DNA from 3 places in the Thalassotalea insulae genome. Region 2 is predicted to be linked to each of the others. Evidence: predicted binding sites of a transcription regulator. Region 2 holds the regulator's gene; each other region holds the start of a gene.
What was found. Region 2 encodes FliA, which starts transcription of late flagellar genes. Its sites were predicted from a motif close to CTAAAGNTNNNNNNNNNNNNGCCGATA; they were not measured.
Positions count from the first base shown of each region.

Region 1: a site for FliA is predicted at 1,976-2,002, ahead of QQK06_RS17210 (flagellar protein MotY). Genes of this name have one in related genera too.
Region 3: a site for FliA is predicted at 3,741-3,767, ahead of QQK06_RS17550 (VC2046/SO_2500 family protein). Genes of this name have one in related genera too.

Region 1 is NZ_BSST01000001.1:3,831,258-3,838,610, reverse strand. Features, by position in the region: gene QQK06_RS17220 (tRNA-uridine aminocarboxypropyltransferase) at 1-382, opposite strand, end outside; gene rrtA (rhombosortase) at 411-1,007, shown strand; gene QQK06_RS17210 (flagellar protein MotY) at 1,073-1,939, opposite strand; gene rnt (ribonuclease T) at 2,125-2,811, shown strand; gene QQK06_RS17200 (hypothetical protein) at 2,808-3,188, opposite strand; gene QQK06_RS17195 (peroxiredoxin) at 3,327-3,932, opposite strand; gene QQK06_RS17190 (Grx4 family monothiol glutaredoxin) at 4,030-4,362, opposite strand; gene sodB (superoxide dismutase [Fe]) at 4,621-5,202, shown strand; gene QQK06_RS17180 (PrkA family serine protein kinase) at 5,511-7,353, shown strand, end outside.
Region 2 is NZ_BSST01000001.1:1,016,374-1,023,726, forward strand. Features, by position in the region: gene QQK06_RS04715 (ParA family protein) at 1-288, opposite strand, end outside; gene QQK06_RS04720 (protein-glutamate methylesterase/protein-glutamine glutaminase) at 329-1,432, opposite strand; gene QQK06_RS04725 (chemotaxis protein CheA) at 1,451-3,541, opposite strand; gene QQK06_RS04730 (protein phosphatase CheZ) at 3,555-4,298, opposite strand; gene cheY (chemotaxis response regulator CheY) at 4,330-4,713, opposite strand; gene QQK06_RS04740 (RNA polymerase sigma factor FliA) at 4,762-5,481, opposite strand; gene QQK06_RS04745 (MinD/ParA family protein) at 5,500-6,342, opposite strand; gene flhF (flagellar biosynthesis GTPase FlhF) at 6,371-7,353, opposite strand, start outside.
Region 3 is NZ_BSST01000001.1:3,910,791-3,918,143, forward strand. Features, by position in the region: gene QQK06_RS17535 (TonB-dependent receptor) at 1-1,542, shown strand, start outside; gene QQK06_RS17540 (cytidine deaminase) at 1,710-2,117, shown strand; gene deoA (thymidine phosphorylase) at 2,128-3,441, shown strand; gene QQK06_RS17550 (VC2046/SO_2500 family protein) at 3,803-4,330, shown strand; gene yfbR (5'-deoxynucleotidase) at 4,336-4,947, opposite strand; gene QQK06_RS17560 (pyridoxal phosphate-dependent aminotransferase) at 4,978-6,195, opposite strand; gene QQK06_RS17565 (hypothetical protein) at 6,370-6,963, shown strand; gene QQK06_RS17570 (YfiM family lipoprotein) at 7,088-7,353, shown strand, end outside.

The DNA of each region.
Region 1 (7,353 bases), 2.8 Mb from region 2:
AGTGATGCAAAAACCTATTGATCATAAATAAACGATACGCTTTTTTCCAAGTACCGTCGAGCAGTATCAGGCATCGAATATCGGACTGATAATCCCCTGCATCAATAGTAACTGCATGCTCAGATGGATATAACAATGCTATATGCCCCTGATATTTAGTTAATATTGATAATAAATCTTGATGCTCTGCAAAGTCTTCCCCAACAAAGACTTCAGCACTCGCTAGCGAGTTAACTAATAAGGTTGCAGTGCCTTTAACTTGCTTTACTTCGCTAGGGTGTTGTAAAACCACAACATGAATACTGTTGTCTATAGAAGTAAATAAGTGACAAATACAGCTAACTTGCGGGCGATGACATGAGTTACAATAGACTCGAGACATTAACTTTATAAAAACCTATTACAATATAATGTTGAAAATTAAACAATTACCAATAAATACAACGCATATTTCTGGCCCAGTTCTATTACTGATTTTAACTGTTTTTTGTTACTTTTTTAATGAAAATTTTAGCCAATACTTTGTCTATAACAGACCTTTAATTATTGAACATCAATATTGGCGGCTGATCACCGCACACATTTTTCATACCAACTACGCACATTTATTACTCAATGCCCTGGCAGTTATTCTACTATGGTTAATCCACGGCCACTATTATTCTTTATTTCAATACCTAAGCTTAACGCTTATTAGTGCTCTTATAATTAGTATCAGTATTTTTATTTTTGACCCAGAAATGCTGCAGTATGTTGGACTTTCCGGTGTTTTGCATGCGTTATTTGTTTGGGGAGCGTTAAAAGATATTACAGCAAAAGAAAAAACGGGTTATTTGTTATTAATTGGTGTGATTGTCAAAATTGCTCACGAACAATTTTTTGGTGCGAGCGAAGACATTGCCAGCCTAATAAATGCCAGTGTGGCAATCAATGCTCACTTATCCGGCGCACTCGTTGGACTCGGATATTATTTTATCCCCAAAATAGGCAAAAAATTTATACACTAAATAAGCAAATAGCAATAAAAAAGCCAATCACTAAGGATTGGCTTAACACGAGAAAATAGTAACAGCTATTCTTTGTCCATCCGGATAACAACCCGACGGTTTTTCGCTCGACCTAATACTGTATCATTCGATGCGATATGGCGTTTTTCGCCATAACCTTTTGCTTCTATACGCGATGGGTCAATACCATTTTTAACAAAATAATCGCGAATTTTATTTGCGCGCTGTTCAGACGTTTTTTGGTTCGTTGCTCTGCCGCCATAACTGTCGGTAAAACCATCAACTAACACCAGCTCAAGCTCGGTATCTAAACTCAAATATTCGGTGATCATGGCAATACGGCGTTTCGATGCTTTAGTAAATTGATCACTATTAAACTCAAAATTTAACACCGTGTAAGCAATATCATCAAAACTGTAATTTAATAGATTGCCAACACAACCGATAAACTCTTGGTACGCCTTATTAAAGCGTGACGTTGATAAGCCAACGGCAATACGGTCATTTTCGTTATACCAATCATCATAATAAAAGGTAGGATTCATCCCTTGCTCTAATTCTGAGAGCATCGTCCAAGCAACCTTTTTAGGTAAATCAGGGGAAAACTGCTTATGCAACTTCATATCTGCAATGGTACGTTCTGCTATACCTGGCTTCCAGTTCGGTGCTATCGCCCTAACTTGCGCTAACGAATAATTATCAGGTAAACGCAGCATATCTAACTCAAATTCCATGTTTGAATTTCGGTTAGCACGACTATAGAATTTCGCTTTACCATAATTCGGAATATTATGGGATAACGTACATTCCAGTCTTGAAGCATTAGTCAACTGCCACTGAGAACTCCCCAGATCGGCTTGGTATTGCCTGATCCCGGCATGACTTTGGCTGACAAATATACTTAATGATATAGCTAATAGAGTTTTCTTCATCATGATCTTATCTATCTTCAAGAACTTCACTCTTACTATCGACTTTACTGCCAATTACTTTAACAGTTTTTTATAATTATCGCAGATAATGGCTATTTTTCTAGAAACGCTTTAGTTTTACAACTAAAAATCTGCGATAATGCTGACAATAGACCAAGTGTAAAATTAAGACTTCAGATAACCCCATGACAGAAGTAACAAATAACAATACTCAATCTTCAGAAGCCGTAAAATATCATTATGCAAATCGTTTTCGTGGCTATTATCCGGTAGTAGTTGATGTTGAAACCGCCGGCTTTAATGCACAAACAGATGCCCTGCTTGAAATAGCAGCTACCACTTTAACGCTTAATGAAGACACAGGAATGTTTTCTTTAGATGAAACGATTCACTTTCATATAGAACCATTTGAAGGGGCTAACTTAGAGCCCGCGGCCTTGGAATTTACCGGCATAGACCCAAATAACCCGTTGAGGGGTGCGATCAATGAAGAAGAAGCATTAAAAGCAATCTTTAAAATGATCCGTAAAAAAATGAAAGCAGCCGGTTGCCAGCGCGCTATTATGGTGGCACATAATGCCGCTTTTGATTTAGGATTTGTCAATGCGGCAACTGAGCGATGTAAGATTAAACGTTCACCTTTTCATCCTTTTGTCAGTTTTGATACCACAACGTTGTCAGGTTTGGCATTAGGCCAAACAGTATTAGCAAAAGCTTGTCAGGCAGCGGAGCTTGAATTTGATAATAAAGAAGCACATTCCGCATTATATGATACTGAAAAAACTGCAGCGCTTTTTTGTTACATAGTCAATAAGTGGCAATCATTAGGCGGCTGGCCGATTGCTAATGAGGCACCATCAGAAAAAAGTTAAAACAAACCTTTTGCCTTTGACCGGTTTGTCCGGCGACACACTAAATTTCTTAACGCTAAGACAAATAATGCAAAAGCAACAAACTGCAAGATGGGTTGACGGGTAGACATTAAAATAAAGATCCCTATTGCCCCATAGGTATAAGGTAAGTATTCATATAATAATTCAGGCAACGCGTGTTTAATTGCACGATAATTCTGCTTGTCTAACCGCCTATGCGCAGAACGAGTCACTAAAACAACGCAGGCAACGATATAAAAAATAGCGCCAGAGAAAATATAATACCAGCTATCGCCATAGGCGAGTAATGCCCCACTGAGTAAAAAATATAAATACGGCAAATTTTCATAAATTACTTTAGGTAATACCACAGCCACGATCTCCCTGTTAACGGTTTTAGTGTAGTAGCAAATGCTAAATAATTAAATTTAAATCAAATTTTTTCAAGTATTAAATATCAGATAACAAAAAAGCCGCAAATGCGGCTTTTATTAAATTAACAAAACTCAGTGATATTATAATTTATCAGCATTATCTGTTAAGTAAGAAGCAACACCTTCAGGAGATGCTGTCATACCTTTATCACCTTTATTCCAACCAGCTGGACAAACTTCACCGTGCTCTTGATGGAATTGTAATGCATCAACCATACGGATCATTTCATCTACGTTACGGCCAAGCGGTAAATCATTCACTACTTGATGACGAACATTACCTTCTTCATCAATTAAGAATGAACCACGAAAAGCAACACCAGCTTCTGGATGTTCAACATCATAAGCTTGACAGATTTCATGTTTAGTATCAGCAACTAAAGTGTACTGAACTGGTCCGATACCACCTTCGTTTACCGGGGTATTACGCCATGCATTATGTGAGAATTGTGAGTCAATGGACACACCAATAACTTCTACGCCACGGCTTTTGAACTCTTCAAAACGGTGATCAAATGCTAATAACTCTGAAGGACAAACAAATGTAAAGTCTAAAGGATAGAAAAATACTACCGCTTTTTTCCCTTTAATTGCTTCAGATAAAGTAAAGCTATCAACAATCTCACCACTACCTAAAACTGCTGCGGCTGTAAAATCCGGTGCCGGACGACCTACTAATACACTCATTTTTTTCTCCGATTTATTTACGTGATTAATATATGTATTTCTGCCTCACTAAGTATTGAGGCAGAAGCTATTTTTTCAACTAATAAATTTAAATAATCTATTGCTCAGACGCTTGCTTTGCTGCAACGTCTTTAACTAAGGTTTGTAATTCACCTTGTTGATACATTTCCAAAATAATATCACAGCCGCCAATTAGTTCGCCGTCAACCCATAGCTGAGGAAATGTTGGCCAATCGGCATATTTAGGTAATTCAGCACGAATGTCTGGATTTTGTAAAATATCAACATAGGCAAATTTTTCACCACAAGCCATTAACGCTTGCGATGCTTGAGAAGAAAACCCACAGCTCGGCAATTTTGGCGAACCCTTCATATATAATAAAATGCTATTCTCAGCGATTTGCTGTTTAATACGTTCAATCGTATCCATATCAACCTCTAATTTAATACTTATTGCATTGAATAATGGTGACTTTCATTGCTATATTCAATGCAATAACCACTATTTAATAAATCGTTCTAAGTGAAACGATATTAACTTGATAATTACTCTGGCAAAACCTATATATTTGGGTAAACTATGCAGAGTTGTTAATACCTGAGTATTTTACTCGGATTTTTATAAAAACAAACTACTTCTTTTATTTTGGGCAAAATAAATATTTCTAATCAATTCCTGGAGAATATAATGGCTATTGAATTACCAGCGTTACCTTATGCACAAGACGCTTTAGCACCGCACATTTCAGCAGAAACTTTAGAATACCATTACGGTAAACATCATAATACTTACGTAGTGAAACTAAATGGTTTAATTGAAGGTACTGACTTCGAAGGTAAATCATTAGAAGAGATAGTAAAATCTTCTGAAGGTGGGGTATTCAATAACGCAGCGCAAATTTGGAACCACACTTTCTATTGGAATAGCTTAAGCCCTAACGGCGGCGGTGAACCAACAGGTGCTTTAGCTGACGCAATCAACGCCAGCTTTGGTTCATTTGCTGAGTTTAAGGCCAAGTTTACTGACAGCGCCATTAATAACTTTGGTTCAAGCTGGACCTGGTTAGTTAAAAACAATGACGGCAGTTTAGCCATTGTTAATACATCAAACGCAGCAACGCCATTAACAGATGAAGGCGTTACTCCGCTATTAACTGTAGATTTATGGGAGCATGCTTATTACATTGACTACCGTAATTTACGTCCTAGCTATATGGAAGCATTTTGGGCATTAGCTAACTGGGATTTTGCTTCAGCAAACTTTGCATAAGTAGCAACTCAATGTTAAAAATAAAACCAGAGATTTTTTTCTCTGGTTTTTTTATCACTAAACCTCAGTAACCCCACAAAATTCTCTTTCACGCCCCGTCATTAAATTTACAAAATAATATCCATTTTTTACTACGTTATAAAAAATAAAGACTAAGCTTATAAATAGATAAGGTGATTTTTCGGTCTTTATTATTTAGCAGACTGAGTAAGAACAACAACAAGGAAAGTCACAAGAGTTGTTACAGCCAATTACACTCTTCAAGCTCTTATTCAGTGAGTAGTAAAAATTTTTTTGTGGAGACGGTTATGAGTATTTTTCAGCACTATCAGTCACGTTATGATCAAGCGCAAGAGGAAACTTGCTCTGTCCAAGATTTCTTAAAAATTTGCCAAAAGGATCATTTTGCTTACGCTAGCGCCGCCGAACGGCTGCTTAAAGCCATTGGCGAACCAGAAATGATCGACACTTCTAAAGAGCCTGCGCTAAGCCGTATTTTCTCTAACAGGGTCATAGCTCGTTACCCTGCCTTTAAAGATTTTTATGGTATGGAAGAAGCAATAGAACAAATTGTTTCCTACCTCAAACATGCCTCGCAAGGTTTGGAAGAGAAAAAACAAATTCTTTATTTATTAGGCCCGGTCGGTGGTGGTAAATCTTCATTAGCAGAAAAGCTAAAATCTTTGATGCAAAAAGAACCCATTTATGTGCTGAGTGCAAATGGTGAACGTAGCCCGGTAAACGACCATCCATTTTGCCTATTTGATAAAAATGCCGATGGCAAAATTTTAATGGATGAGTATAACATCCCGGAACGCTATCTAAATTGCATCATGTCCCCATGGGTCGCAAAACGACTACATGAATTTAAAGGTGATATTACTAAATTTGATGTTGTTAAAGTCTATCCGTCTATATTAGATCAAATAGCAATTGCCAAAACCGAACCTGGTGATGATAACAACCAAGATATTTCGGCATTAGTCGGTAAAGTTGATATTCGCCAATTAGAGCACTTCGCGCAAAATGATCCTGATGCCTATAGCTACTCTGGAGCATTATGCCGGGCAAACCAAGGGGTGATGGAATTTGTCGAAATGTTTAAAGCCCCCATTAAAGTGCTTCACCCGTTACTCACTGCAACACAAGAAGGTAACTATAATCCAACCGAAGGACTTTCAGCCCTACCATTTGACGGTATTTTACTCGCGCATTCCAATGAGTCAGAATGGCAAACCTTTAGAAACAACAAAAACAATGAAGCATTCTTAGACCGAGTCTACATTGTAAAAGTGCCTTACTGTATGCGGGTTTCTGAAGAAGTTAAAATTTATCAGAAACTATTGAGAAACAGTGAGCTGGCAGAAGCGCAATGTGCCCCTGATACCTTAGAAACCCTAGCGCAATTTTCAGTATTATCTCGCTTAAAAGCGCCTGAAAACTCGAGCATTTATTCAAAAATGCGCGTTTATGACGGTGAAAGCTTAAAAGATACCGATCCAAAAGCAAAATCTTATCAAGAGTATCGCGATTATGCAGGTATTGATGAAGGCATGTCAGGCCTGTCTACCCGCTTTGCTTTTAAGATCTTATCTCGGGTATTTAACTTTGATCATATGGAAGTCGCCGCTAACCCTGTTCATTTATTTTATGTCTTAGAACAACAAATCGAACGAGAACAACTACCAAAAGAAACCGCAGAGCGTTATCTGGAGTTTATTAAAGGATATTTATCACCTCAATACATAGAATTTATCGGCAAGGAAATTCAAACAGCGTATTTGGAATCATATTCTGAATACGGCCAAAATATCTTTGACCGCTACGTTACTTACGCTGATTTTTGGATCCAAGATCAAGAATATCGAGATGCTGAAACTGGACAATTATTTGATCGTGAAGCACTAAATAATGAGCTAGAGAAAATAGAAAAACCAGCCGGTATCAGTAACCCAAAAGACTTCCGCAATGAAATTGTTAACTTCGTCCTTCGGGCGAAAGCTAATAACAATGGTAAAAACCCAGTGTGGACCAGCTATGAAAAACTACGCACGGTTATTGAGAAGAAAATGTTTTCTAACACTGAAGACTTGTTACCAGTGATCTCATTTAATACTAAAACGTCAAACGACGATCAGCAAAAACATGATG
Region 2 (7,353 bases):
TAACGTCGCCAACCCCATAGTGGCAGGAAGAATATCGATGTTGGCATATTTAGTAGGACATAAGCTCTGCATGATTTGCTCTTTGCTCGACACCTGAACAAATAAATCATAAACGCTTAATTCAAGATCTTCGGATTCGATACCAAAATAATAACTTAAAGAGGCATGCGGGTCAGTATCAACGAGCAAAACGCGTTTGCCCCGTTCAGCCAATAATCCGCCTAATGAAATGGTTGTTGTTGTCTTTCCAACTCCACCTTTTTGATTTGCTATTGTCCAAACAACCAAAATGCCACCTTAACCTATTATCAAATAAAAATTACCGGCCTTATTGCACTTCTTTCAATATCGCTGATGGAAAGTCTAGTAAGGATAAGTTCATCGACGAAATACCCGCATTTGTCACCGCTTGCGGCATACCATAAACCACACAGGATTCTTCATCTTGCGCCCAAATGGTGGCTCCTTTTGCCTTCAGCATACGACAACCTTCACGCCCGTCTGACCCCATACCGGTTAAAATAATACCAAGTACAGATTCTCCGTAAATTTTAGCGGCAGAGCCAAAACTGATATCAACGCTCGGTTTAAATGCAATGCGATCTGAATCGTCTGACATCACCTTGATTTTAGCTGAACTGTCTTTACCGTCAAACACCATCTGCATACCACCGGGTGCTAAATATGCACAACCTGGTTTGAGCACATCACCATTTTCTGCCTCTTTAACAGATATCTGGCAAAGGCTATCTAACCGACTAGCAAACGCTTTAGTAAATGCGGCAGGCATGTGTTGTACCATTATAATTGGCAGAGGAAAATTCCCCGGTAATTGGGTTAAAATTTTCTGTAATGCCACAGGTCCACCGGTAGAAGTGCCTATTGCAAGCAATTTATATGATTTGATCGGGGTGCTAGATTGTCTTGTTGAAGTCGTTGTTTTAGGAGTCGTTTCGCGAACAGGCTGCTGTCGGTTGGCAGATGCAGTCGTGTTCGTTTCTCGCCGCGACGACAAACGAATAGGAAAACGTCCTTTCTTACGCGCAAGTTCTAATACTCTTTGCTTTAAAACACTGCCGGCATCACTGGTATTCTTGGCTATTTCATTAAACTTTTTCGGCAAGAAATCTAATGCACCAGCATCCAAGGCTTCTAAAGTAGCCTTAGCCCCTTGATGAGTTAAAGAAGAAAACATCAAAATAGCCGTAGGTGAACTGGCCATGATTTGCTTAACCGCTTCAATACCGTTAAGTAACGGCATTTCAATGTCCATAGTAATGACATCAGGTTTTAACTGCTTTGCTTTTTCTACTGCTTCAATCCCATTAACAGCAACATCAATAACGGTTAAGTTTTTGTCACTGTTAATAATATCACTGACTCGACGACGAAAAAAACTCGAGTCATCGACCACTAAAACCTTATAGGTCATTTGTCATCTCTTTAAATATTATGAACGCAGTTTTTTGTTGACGATAGATTTTTTAGCATAATATTTAAGCATGCTAGGCACATCTATAATCAGCGCAATACCGCCGTCACTTGTGATAGTGGCTCCTGCCATACCTGGTGTACCGTGCAATAATCTGTCTAACGGTTTAATTACCACTTCTTCTTGGCCAATCAAACTATCAACAACAAAACCAATTTGCTGAGCCCCTAATTGCACAATAACCACATGGCCTTTATCTCTTGGTTTTTCCTGATAATCTCTTACCAGCCATTGATCTAAATAAAACAGTGGGATCGCTTTTTCACGGACAATGATTGTTAACTGACCGTCAACTACATTAGTATTAGTTAAATCTAAATGGAATATTTCATTAACACCAGCCAGTGGTAAGGCAAAAGTTTGCTCACCTACTATCACCATTAAGGTAGGTAAAATAGCTAGAGTGAGTGGTACTTTTATTTCTAATACAGTACCAATACCCAATTCAGAATCAATATTAACCGTACCATTTAACTGAGTAATTTTGGTTTTCACCACGTCCATACCAACACCTCGACCCGATACTTCAGAGATCTCAGTTTTAGTAGAAAAACCAGGGGCAAAAATCAAATTAAATGCATCTTGCTCTGATAAGCGATTTGCTGCATCAATATCAAGCACGCCACGCTCAATAGCAATTTCTTTTAATTTTTCCGCATTCATCCCTGCACCATCATCTCTGATGGTTAACAAAATATGATCACCTTCTTGTGATGCAGATAAGATCACGGTTCCTTCACGTTCTTTACCATTCGCCTGACGTACATCTGGCTCTTCAATACCGTGGTCGACCGAGTTACGTACTAAATGCACGAGTGGATCTGCTAACGCTTCCACTAGGTTTTTATCTAAATCAGTCTCTTCCCCTTCCAGGATCAACTTAATTTCTTTATTTAAGCTACGCGCAAGATCTCGTACAACACGGGGAAAACGGCCAAAGACTTTTTTAATTGGCTGCATCCGTGTTTTCATCACTGCCCCTTGCAAGTCAGTGGTAACTGCATCTAAATTAGACACCGCCTTAGTTAATTCTTCATCTTCCTTGGTCATGCCTAAACTGGTTAACCTATTACGCACTAATACCAACTCTCCGACCATATTCATTATTTGATCGAGTCGCTGAGTATCAACGCGAACAGTAGTTTCGCCTTGAGAAGCTGTCGTTGGCGCTGCTTTCTTATCTGCTGCGGCTTTTTTCGCTGCCGGTTTTACCGGCGCACTGGCAGCAGGTTTTACCGCTTCAGCAGGTTTAGCTGCTGGCTGAACTGGAGCCGGAGTTACTGCAGTCGTAGCTTGACTTACTGTTTGTGGCCCTTTGCCCTTACCATGTAATTCATCGAGCAGATTTTCAAACTCATCGTCATCAATTTGATCATTAGGAACTGTTTCAGCCTTACTCGCTTTAGCCATTTCAGCAGAAAAAGCTCCTTGACCGTGCAATTCATCAAGTAAGCTTTCAAACTCGTCATCAGAAATTTCATTGGAACTGGTCGAAGAAGATGGTACTGGTGCACTTGGTTTGGTTTCGCCATGCAGCTCATCGAGTAAGCGTTCAAATTCATCCTCGGTCATTTCATCATCTGAACCTGGCACCGATTCTTTTTGCTCTGACACTTCTGCTTGTGTGGGTGTTGTTTCAGGTGCCGCCGCTTCTGTACCTTCTGGCACACTTAATCGATGTAATTCAGCTAATAATTCGGGGGATGCAGGAGTTAATTCTTCACGCGCCTGCACTAAGGCAAACATATCATTAATGGTATCAAGTGCTTGTAAAATGACATCCATTAACTCTGAGGTAACGGTGCGCTGATGATTTCTTAAGATATCAAAAATGTTTTCCGCACCGTGACATACATCGACAAGTTCGGTTAAGGATAAAAAGCCAGCACCGCCCTTAACAGTATGAAATCCTCGGAATATTGCATTTAATAATTCAGCGTTATCTGGATCGTTTTCAAGTTCAACAAGTTGCTCTGATAAACTTTCAAGTATTTCGCCAGCTTCAATCAAAAAGTCCTGAAGAATTTCTTCATCCGCTTCATAAGACATCCAGCAACTCCTATTAAAAACCTAAACTAGATAAAAGATCATCGACATCGTCCTGATCGGCGACAACATCATCCCTTTGTTCTTTGTTGACGATTGGACCTTCTACTAAATTTTCACCCGTTTTCGGCTTAACGTTTTCTCCTGCTTCACCTGAAGAAATACCAAATGCCGTTAACATATTAATTAAGCTATCTTCAACTTCTCTGACCAAATCGATAACTTTACGTATCACCTGGCCGGTCAGGTCCTGAAAGTCTTGTGCCATTAATACATCCGTCATTAAGGCATGCATATGAGTGGTTTCTTTGCTCGTGGTTTTGAGCAAAATATCGATGTCTTGACACAGACTTTTGAATTCGTCGACACTTAATTCATTACGCATTAACTTTGTCCACAAGGGATCAACCGTTTGGATTTGGCTTTGAATGGTGTCAACAACAGGAAAAATAGACTCAACAGCATCCATGGTTTTATTGGCTGCATCTTCGGTACGACTAATGACATAGTTTAACCTTTCTTTAGCATCCGGAATATCTGCCGTTGCCAAATCATTCAAACGAGAGTCTAACTGAAAATTCATTAGTGAATCGTGAAGCTGACGGGTTAATTTACCTATCTCGGCAAATAACTCGGAATTAATCGGGTTCTGAATTTCAGCAATTAATTCATCAGCTTTATCTTGTTGATCCGTTTCAAGATATTCAACAAGCAACTTCGCTTGTTCCAATGAAACATGGACACCATTATCTATAGTCATGTAACGTCCTTACGTAACAACAAGCGTATAATTAACCTAAGCGTTCAAAGATTTTATCAAGCTTGGTTTTCAATGTTGCTGCCGTAAACGGTTTCACAATGTAACCATTCACACCCGCCTGAGCCGCCATAACAATTTGCTCTTTTTTAGCTTCCGCAGTCACCATTAATACCGGAATATGGGCTAAACTCGCATCGGCCCTGATAGCTTTAAGTAAATCAATACCTTGCATCCCTGGCATATTCCAATCTGTAACAACAAAATCAAAGTCACCCTCTTTCAGCATAGGTAAGGCGGTACTGCCATCGTCTGCTTCTTGAATATTAGTGAACCCTAAATCACGTAACAAATTTTTCACGATACGTCTCATTGTTGAAAAATCATCAACAACAAGTACTTTCATATTTTTATCCAAGGCACCCTCCAGGGAGTTCATTCATAATTCTATATATATATATTGTACTTAACTTTGCCAAGATTGCATACGCGCTTTTAATCGATGTAATGCCTGACTATGAATTTGGCTTACCCTTGACTCGCTGACGTCAAGTACTTGACCAATTTCACGTAAATTTAATTCTTCATCATAATATAATGACAGTACTAAAGCTTCTCTTTCAGGTAAAGTAGTAATACATTCAGACAATGCTTTTTTAAAGATAACTTGTTCGATGTCTTGATAGGGGTCATTACTGTTGCTGTCTTCAGAGCTTTGAATAACATCTTCGCTCACCCCTAAGTCATCGATACCGACAATTTTACCCGTACTGACTTCATTAAGAATATGATGGTACTCATTTAATGAAATATCAAGTTTTTCAGCAACTTCAATATCAGTAACATCACGGCCTAATTCTGCTTCTAACGCTTTTATCGCATCACTGATCATCCGGCTATTTTTATGAACAGAGCGAGGGGTCCAGTCTCCACGGCGAATTTCATCCAACATGGCACCACGAATGCGAATACCAGCAAAAGTTTCAAAACTTGCACCTTTGGTCGCATCAAAATTATTAGCCGCTTCTAACAAGCCAATCATGCCAGATTGAATCAGATCATCGACGATGACACTGGCAGGAAGTCTCGCTAATAAATGATAAGCAATGCGTTTAACTAAAACCGTATGCTGTTCTAATAAAGCACTCTTATCGATGTGTACGTTATAGGCATTCGCTTTTACCAAAATAGTCCACTCTTATGACTAATGCTCTAATAATTGCTCAATAAAAAATTCGAGATGCCCTGAAGGATGGTGTGGAATTGGCCAATTAGCCACCTTAGTTGCTAACGCCATAAATGCCTTAGCTGCAGGAGAATCTGGAAACGCTTGCACAATTGCTTGTTGTTTGCGTACTGATTTTCGAATATTTTCATCAAACGGTATAATGGCGACTAACTCAAGTGCGACATCTAAGAAGCGGTCAGACACTTTAGAAAGTTTTTCAAACAGTTGCTGCCCCTCTCTGGGACCACGAACCATGTTAGCTACCACTTTAAATTTAAAAACATCATGATCTCTGCTCAGCAGTTTCATTAATGCATAACAATCTGTAATAGATGTCGGTTCATCACACACCACCAATAACACATCTTGTGCAGCGCGGGCAAAGCTGAGCACCATATCTGAGATCCCAGCTGCGGTATCGACGATAAGCACATCAAATCCGGTCCGCATATCACTAAAGGCGCGGATCAACCCCGCATGTTCAGACGGTGTTAAATCCACCATAGATTGAGTGCCAGAAGTTGCCGGAATAATTTTAATGCCAGCAGGACCATCAATAATAATATCGTCAAGTTCGCACTCACCAGATAACACGTGAGAGATATTTCGTTTGACTCTTAAGCCAAGCATGACATCTACATTTGCCAAACCTAAATCAGCATCAAGCACTAACACCCGTTTGCCTTGCATTGCTAATGCGATCGAAGTATTTAATGAAACGTTAGTCTTACCGACACCACCTTTACCACCAGAAACTGCTATGACTTTTACTTGATTATTATGCTGCATTTTTCTTAAGCCACTTGCCTGATCTATCATTCATTTTACTCTACTAATATCAATTTTATCACATAGCCATCGCTTGTGATGTCGGCATAGGACGCCGCGTTACCTGACGGTTAAGTTTTGTTGCAAGTCTATCTGCAAGCGTAACCAATTTTTCAGTATTTGCAACTTTAATATCTTCAGGAACCCTTTGTCCGTCAGTAAGATACCCTATTGGTAAACCATTTTGAATAGAAGTTGCAATAATTTCACCAACACTTAGGCTTTCATCAAGTTTTGTGTAAATACAGCCGGCTAATGGCACCTTTTTAAAACGCTCAACGTTTTCTTGCATCACCCGATGCTGCGCATTGGCCGCTAGCACTAAATAATTACGAATTCTAACACGGGAATTAGTGATCAAGGTAGCTAAATGCTCAGCTAAACGCATATCTCTTTGCCCCATTCCCGCAGTATCAATCAAGACCAGCTTTTTATTCGAAAATTGTTGCAGTAATGTTTCTAACGCCTCGCCGTCTTTGGCTAATTTCACCTGACAGCCGATAATACGTCCGTAAGTTGATAATTGCTCAAAACCAGCAATACGGTAGCTATCGGTTGAAATCATTGCCACTTGATCCGCACCATGAATTTGAGCAAAACGCGCGGCTAATTTAGCTACCGTCGTTGTTTTGCCAACTCCAGTCGGACCAACTAGTGATACCACACCACCACGGCGAATGATGTCATTATTCGTTGTGTGTAATTGCTGAGCTAGCAATGCTTTTGCTTGCTGCCAGGCATTTTCTTCATTTAAATCAGTAGGAATACAACTGGCAATATGATCTGCGACATGTTCATTGAGGCCGAGTTCTAATAAACGATTGACTAATAATGCTTTCATTGGATCTTTTTGCGCCATATCTTGCCACATTAATCCAGACAACTGATGTTCCAATAATTGGCGCATTGACAGCATTTCCTGACGCATTTGTTCTATCTCTGCTGAACTATGTGCGGCTGTTTGCCCCGCAGCTATCGTTTGTTGCTGCGACTGAGTAGCTT
Region 3 (7,353 bases), 2.9 Mb from region 2:
ATAACCGCAGGTTTTGAAAGAGAAGAGATTGACGTATTCAACTTGTTTGGTCGTTATTCTGAGTCAGAAATCATTTTTGACAGCATTGACGATTTCCGTAATGGTATGCCATCAAGTTTCCGTTATGAAAATGCCGCAACGGGTGACGTAAATGATGTTGCTGGCGCGTGGGAATATGCCACTAATACATTATATGCACAGTATGATTTTGAAGCAGCTGATGGTTTAGACATGGTATTCGGTTTGAGATATGACGAGTATGACACTAGTGACAAGCCGACGGCTAACCCTCTTTTTGAACAAGACTATGGTTACTCTAATGCTCAAACATTAGATGGCGTTTCTCTTCTTCAGCCTCGTTTTAGTGTTACATATGAGTTTAATGAAGATACAGTTATACGTGGTGGGTTAGGTTTATATTCTGGCGGCAATCCAGCGGTTTGGTTAACTAACTCATTTGTTAGAACAGGCGGTAAAACATTCTCAACGCGCGATGCTGGTTTAGAAGATGGTCAAAGCTTGTTTGATGTACCACACTCAGGTGCTGAGGATGGCAGACCAAATGGTCCGGGTTGGGGCATTCCAACGGCAGCTTACAATGACGTTAATAGTAACCTTAACTCATTTAGTCCATATGCTGATGTCAATTATTTAGACCCTGACTTTAAGATGCCTTCAGAATGGAAACTTTCGCTTGGTACAACTTATACCTTGACAGAGAACATCGTTTCTAACTTTGATATTTTATTATCACGCAGTCAAAATGCATTGATGGTTAAGCGTGGTGATTTAGATCCTGTTTTAGATGCTAATGGTAATCATGCGCTTACTGAACAAGGTTTCCCTGATTATCAATCAAATCGCATTGAATCTTATGCCGTGACTAATGCTGACGAGAATGCAACGTCATACGTACTATCTGCAGCATTTGCCGGTGAATACGACAATGGGGTTAACTGGACATTAGGTTATGCCTATAGCGATGCAGAAGATATTCAAGGTTTGGTAAGTTCACAAGCAGAGTCAAACTATCAGCGTACCGCTAGAAGAGATGCACAAGGTGACATGGCGGCAACGTCTAACTATAACATCAAGCACAGATTGACAGGTACATTAACTTATAAAACGGAGTTTTTCTCTGGTTACGACACTCGATTCTCCATGTTTGCTGTTTATCAATCAGGTGAAGTGTATAGCTTAACTGAAGATGGCACAGGTACTTATGCTCGTCGTGGACCTGTAGGTGAATTAACTGAAGATGGTTTAGTACTCGTTCCTGGTGCGAAACGTAATGGTGAAGAAGGTCCTTCTTGGAAGAAGATCGACGTGAAAGTTACGCAAGAACTTCCTGGTATTATGGAAGGGCATAAAGCTTCTGCTTTCATTGTTATTGATAACTTTACTAACTTCTTAAACGACGACTGGGGCGTTTTAGAAGAGCAAGATGGTAACTATCAGTTTAGTGAAGTAGATGATACGCCATTTAGAAAACAAAGTGCTTCTGCCTATGAAATTAGAGTTGGCGTAGAGTACAAGTTTTAATTAATGCTCGCCTATTAGTAAAAGCCGGGAAGTTTCCCGGCTTTTTTGTGTCTAAAATATAATTATCTACGGTTAAAAGTGGTTATTTATCGCTAAAGTTTAATATACAAGTCTAATTATATATATTATAGTTGACCAAATGGTTAAGTTTGTAGGTGGTAGTTATAATGAATATCACAGCACATGAAAGTGCATTGATAGTTAGGGCAAAAACTGCGTATCAAAACGCTTATGCCCCTTATAGTAATTTTCATGTTGGTGCGGCGGCATTAACTAAAAACGGCAACATTGTTAGTGGCTGCAATGTCGAAAATGCTTCTTATGGCTTAACGGTATGCGCCGAACGCAATTGTATCGCTCAGGCGGTGATTAATGGTGAGCAGCAGTTTGAAACTCTAGTGATTTACACTGAGCAAGAAAAACTAACACCGCCATGTGGTGCCTGTCGACAAGTGATTGTCGAATTTTTTCAGCCTCAAGCAACCATTATGGCAGTTAATCACTTAGCGGATAAGAAAACATGGACAGTAGAGGAGTTGCTACCGAACGCCTTTACCCCTAAAGATTTAATTTAATGGACAAGTTATGTATTTACCTCAAGCAATAATTCGAACAAAACGTGATGGTCAGGCGTTATCTGAGCAGGAAATTCAGCATTTTGTTCACGGCTTAGTGTCAGGGCAATTTAATGATGCTCAGGTCGGTTCAATGGCAATGGCGATTTTTCAGCAAGGTATGGTAACGGATGAAATTGTTAATTTAACCCGTGAAATGATGCAATCTGGGGATGTTTTATCCTGGCCTGAACTAGACGGCCCGGTAGTGGATAAGCACTCTACTGGTGGTGTTGGCGATAAAGTGAGTTTTATGCTGGCGGCAATTGTTGCTAGCTGTGGTGCTTATGTCCCGATGATTTCTGGTCGCGGCTTAGGTCATACAGGTGGTACCTCAGATAAACTAGAAAGTATTAAAGGTTTTAATGTTCAGCCTAGCATCAGTGAGTTTCAGCGTATTACTAAATCGTTAGGTATGGCGATCATTTCGCAAACGGATAATTTGGCACCTGCTGATAAACGTTTGTATGGTATTCGCGATGTTACCGCAACGGTTGAGTCAATTCCTTTGATCACCGCCTCTATTTTATCGAAAAAATTAGCCGCCGGCTTAGACGCTTTAGTTATGGATGTCAAAGTGGGTAATGGCGCTATGATGAAAAACTTGCCAGATGCTGTTGCTTTGGCGCAATCAATTGTTAATGTCGCCAATGGTGCTGGGGTGAAAACTCAGGCGATAATTACCGATATGAACCAAGTGCTAGGTGCAAGTGCTGGTAATGCGCTAGAAATGAAAGAAACCGTAGATTATTTAACGGGTAAGCAGCGTGAGCCAAGGCTTCATCAGGTCACTTGTCAATTGGCAAGTGCGATGTTGATCAATAGTAAAATAGCCGAAAATCATCAGCAGGCGATGGGAAAAATTGAATCTGTTCTACAATCAGGACAAGCGGCTGAACTCTTTAATCAGATGATTGCCGAGCTTGGCGGGCCGAGTGATTTTATTGAAAATCCATGGGATGCTATGAGCAGAGCTAATGTGATCACTGATGTTATTGCACCGGCAAACGGTTATATCAGTGCAATGCAGACTTATGATATAGGTATGTCGATCGTCGGTATGAAAGGCGGACGAACTGCTAATGGTCAGCAAATCGATCACAGTGTTGGTTATGACCGCATCTTACCAATTGGCACTTTGGTCAATAAAGGTGATGTAATTGCTCGGGTTCATGCCAGTGATAATGACAGTGCAGGGGCAGCGAAACATGCGTATATGACCGCTGTTGATATCAGTGAACAAGCGCCGGAAGCGCAAACGTTAATTTATCAAACGGTTAGTTAGGCAAGTCGTTCGACAATTCACTAAATAAGCTGTTATTCATGCTCTAATAAAAAGGTTATGTTTGTTAAACAATCATAACCTTTTTATTAGAGCGTGTTGACTATATGTACTATAAAAATTATTTAACTCCAAAGCTTTTTGGGGGCAGCGCTGGCTTGCAGGTAGAGTGGCCTACGTCAAAAGTTTGCAACGTTACCACAATCTCGATGTCTTGAATAAACTGCGCAAGTATCGTTGAAAATATATACGCCAAATTTCAACACTCCCTACATGAACTACCAATAAAAATGTAAATATAATTAAAGCTTTACTCATTAGTGCCGATAAGGGGAAAGGTTAAATAATAAAGTAGATCCCGTTAGTGCTTAAGCCGTTAGATACTGACATTTTAGTTGAAGAATTACAGCTAGGTGAAAAGCTTAACCAGAGCGTACACAGTAGTAGACGCTCAGACTTTGCTTTAATGCTAGCAATGTTAACGGAAGATGTTAGGGCGCATAGTCAGTTTCATTTACCTAAAACTGATGAGCCAGTTAACACTCTTGATGAAGAGCAACTTAGAAAACAATTTGACCTGCCAGAAAAACAACGCTTAGCGTTAAATAATATCGATGAAATTAGCGAGTTTTCGCAAGCTGAACTAATAGCAACGCAGCAACTAGCAAGTATTCATTTAGCTCAGGCAATTAAACCTAAACCATTGGCATTTCGTGATGATAGTAAACATATTGCGTTAGCTGTGATGGAAAACACCAGTTTGTATTGTCAACAGCAGCATCAACAGCCAAACGAGCTTGCCGATGCCCATCTGGCATTTAATGTTAATGAATGGCTAAAAACAGTGCAAACCACCATAGTTAAGTCACCATTAGTGGATGTGGCGGCTTAGTTTTCTTAGCTAGCGGCTAGTTTATCTACCGTTGCCGAACAGGCACTGAGAAAGGTAGCAAGAAAATATTCTACTTCCGGCATCTCTTTTTTTATTTCTGATAATTTCTTTTCTAAGCGAATTTTAACGTGATCAAATTCATGATTATTATGAGTTAACTCGTCAAGTGCTTTAATATAGGCGACTAAAATATCCGCCGCTTTAACAATTTTTTTATATTCATGCGCGACATTATCCTGCACTATGATGTCGGAAAAAATCACCTGAAACTCTTCGGGTAATGATGATAAGCACTCTTGCTCAGCCAGACTTTCAATTTTTTTAAATTCGCGGGCTATTTCTTTGTTAGCATATTTAGTTGGACTGACAATATCGCCGTAACGGGTTTCACTTGCTTCATGATAGAGGGCGATAGTTGCGGCTCTATCAACATTGAGTTGACCGTTAAATTTTTTGTTTTTAATCACCGCCAGCAGATGAGCAACAATGGCAACCTGGTGTGAGTGTTCGGCAACATTTTCTTCTTTGACGCAAAACATTAATGCCCAGCGTTTGATTAACGGCATGCGAAATAGCCAGGCTAAAAATGTACTCTGATTTTTCTCTTTCGTTGCCATAGGTGCTCCATTAGCAGGTAAAATCAAGTGTTATTCTTGGCGGTATGTACTGAAAAAATTCTTAATCTTTTCGATTGCAGGTCTAAGTTCATCTTCATGCGGTAAAAACACTAAACGGAAGTAATTCTTTTCTTTAATATTAAAACCACGACCATGAACTACTAATATTTTCTCCTGTTTCAGTAAATCTAACACCATTTTCTCATCGTCGGTGATATTAAATTTTTCAGCATCCACTTTGACAAATAAATACAGTGCGCCCATTGCCGGGTTACAGGAAATACCATCTATTTCATTGAGTAATTGGTGCGCTAAATTACGTTGCTTGATTAATCGTCCATCATCTTTGATCAGCTCGTTAATACTTTGATAACCGCCTAATGCCGTTTGAATTGCATGCTGGCAGGGCACATTGGCGCAAAGTCGCATTGACGATAGAATATTCAGCCCTTCAATATAATCTTCAGCGTGTAATTTAGGGCCGGTGATCACCATCCAACCGGCTCTAAAACCAGCAATACGGTAATTTTTTGATAAGCCACCCATAGTGATCACTAAGACATCATTCGCTAGACTGGCGGTTGGAATATGCTTAGCGTCATCATATAAAATTTTATCGTAAATTTCGTCGCTAAAGACAATGAGCTGATGTTTGCGGGCTAAGGCTAAAATCCCTTGTAATACGTCTTCAGAATAGACAGCGCCAGTAGGGTTATTCGGGTTGATCAAGACAATTGCTTTGGTTTTATCGGTGATTTTACTGGCAATGTCATCCAGATCAGGAAACCATTGATTTTCTTCAACACAACGGTAATGCACAGGAACGCCACCTGATAATGAAACCGCAGCGGTCCAAAGTGGATAATCTGGGGCAGGGATCAGCACCTCATCATCGTTATTTAACAAGCCTTGCATTGCCATAACGATTAACTCGCTGACTCCATTACCAATAAAAATATCGTCAACACTAACATTTAAAATGCCATTTTGCTGAAAGTATTGCATCACTGCAACTCGTGCCGGATAAATGCCTTTTGATTCACAGTAACCTTGTGCCGTTGGCAGGTTATGAATAACATCTTTTAAAATATCGTCAGGGGCTTCAAAGCCAAATGGTGCTGGGTTGCCAATGTTGAGTTTTAATATTTTATGGCCTTCGTCTTCTAAACGACGGGCTTCTGCGGCTATCTGTCCTCGAATTTCGTAACAGACATTATTGAGCTTGGCAGATTTATTGACGTTTTTCATAGGAGACCACTTGATATCGTTAAATTATTGAAGTTATAGCTAATTGCTAGACTCACTATTGTTGCTAATAATCCGACACTTTGAAATAGTTAGTTGCAACTTTTTTATAGCAAAAGTACTAATTAACGATAATCTTGTTATTAGTGGCTGTAAAATATGTGATTGGAGGTGTTTATGGCGTTACCTTTATTATGGCTTGGTGCTGCTGCCGTGTCAGCGTTAGCGGCAAAGCAGTTATCAGATGATCGCAAGGTTCAGCAACTTAAACGTTTACGCTACCGTAATGTACAAACATTAACAGATCTCAAGCCTCACGAGTCACCTATTGCGATTTATCCATCAGACTTTTTATCAACGGAGCAAAGTGTCAAGCCTGAGGTTGGGGCGGTAGTGTGTTGTGGCATCGGTGGTATTTTAGACCATACCGGTATCTGGGTCGATGATGATACCATTATTGAACTTGATGGGGAGGGATTAATTAAAGCTATTTCGCCATTAAGGTTTACCAAAGAGCGCTCCGGTAAACAAATTTTCATTGCTTGTGATTCTCACGCTCAGCCGCTGGTAAGTAGGCAAGCGGCACAACGGGCAGTTGAGCAGATATTTCAATATCGTGATTACCATGTGATCAGTAATAACTGTCATCAATTTATCTGGCAGTGTTTTAAGCCCGATGATAGTAAGATCTCTACGTTTAAAGAATTTAATCTCAAACTTGCCCAGCTTTTTAATCGTAAAATCTATTGGGACTTATGTGATATAGGCTAAAAGATAGTAAGCGTATTAAGTTAATTACTGAATTTATTTACTAAACGCAGTATCATCAGTATTAAAGCAATTCATTTATTTAGACACCTTGAAAAAGTTCTTTCTTGCATTAGTTATTAGCTTAATGGCGTTGGTAACCGTCACTGTACTTATGCTCTATCTGGCATTACAGTCACAGCCGAGCACGATACAAAAAAGTCAAATCAGCGCCAGTGCGGCGCAAAAAAGTCAGCATCTGGCCAAGCGAATTGCCAGTACATTAAAACAAAATAATCAGATCAGTGTTATCACCACTACGCAACATGAAATCGATGGTTTAACTGCGCTAATGCATCGTGCCTTTCCGCAGGTGAGCCTTGATGTTCGTTTATCGAAATTTGGTGCCTCAGC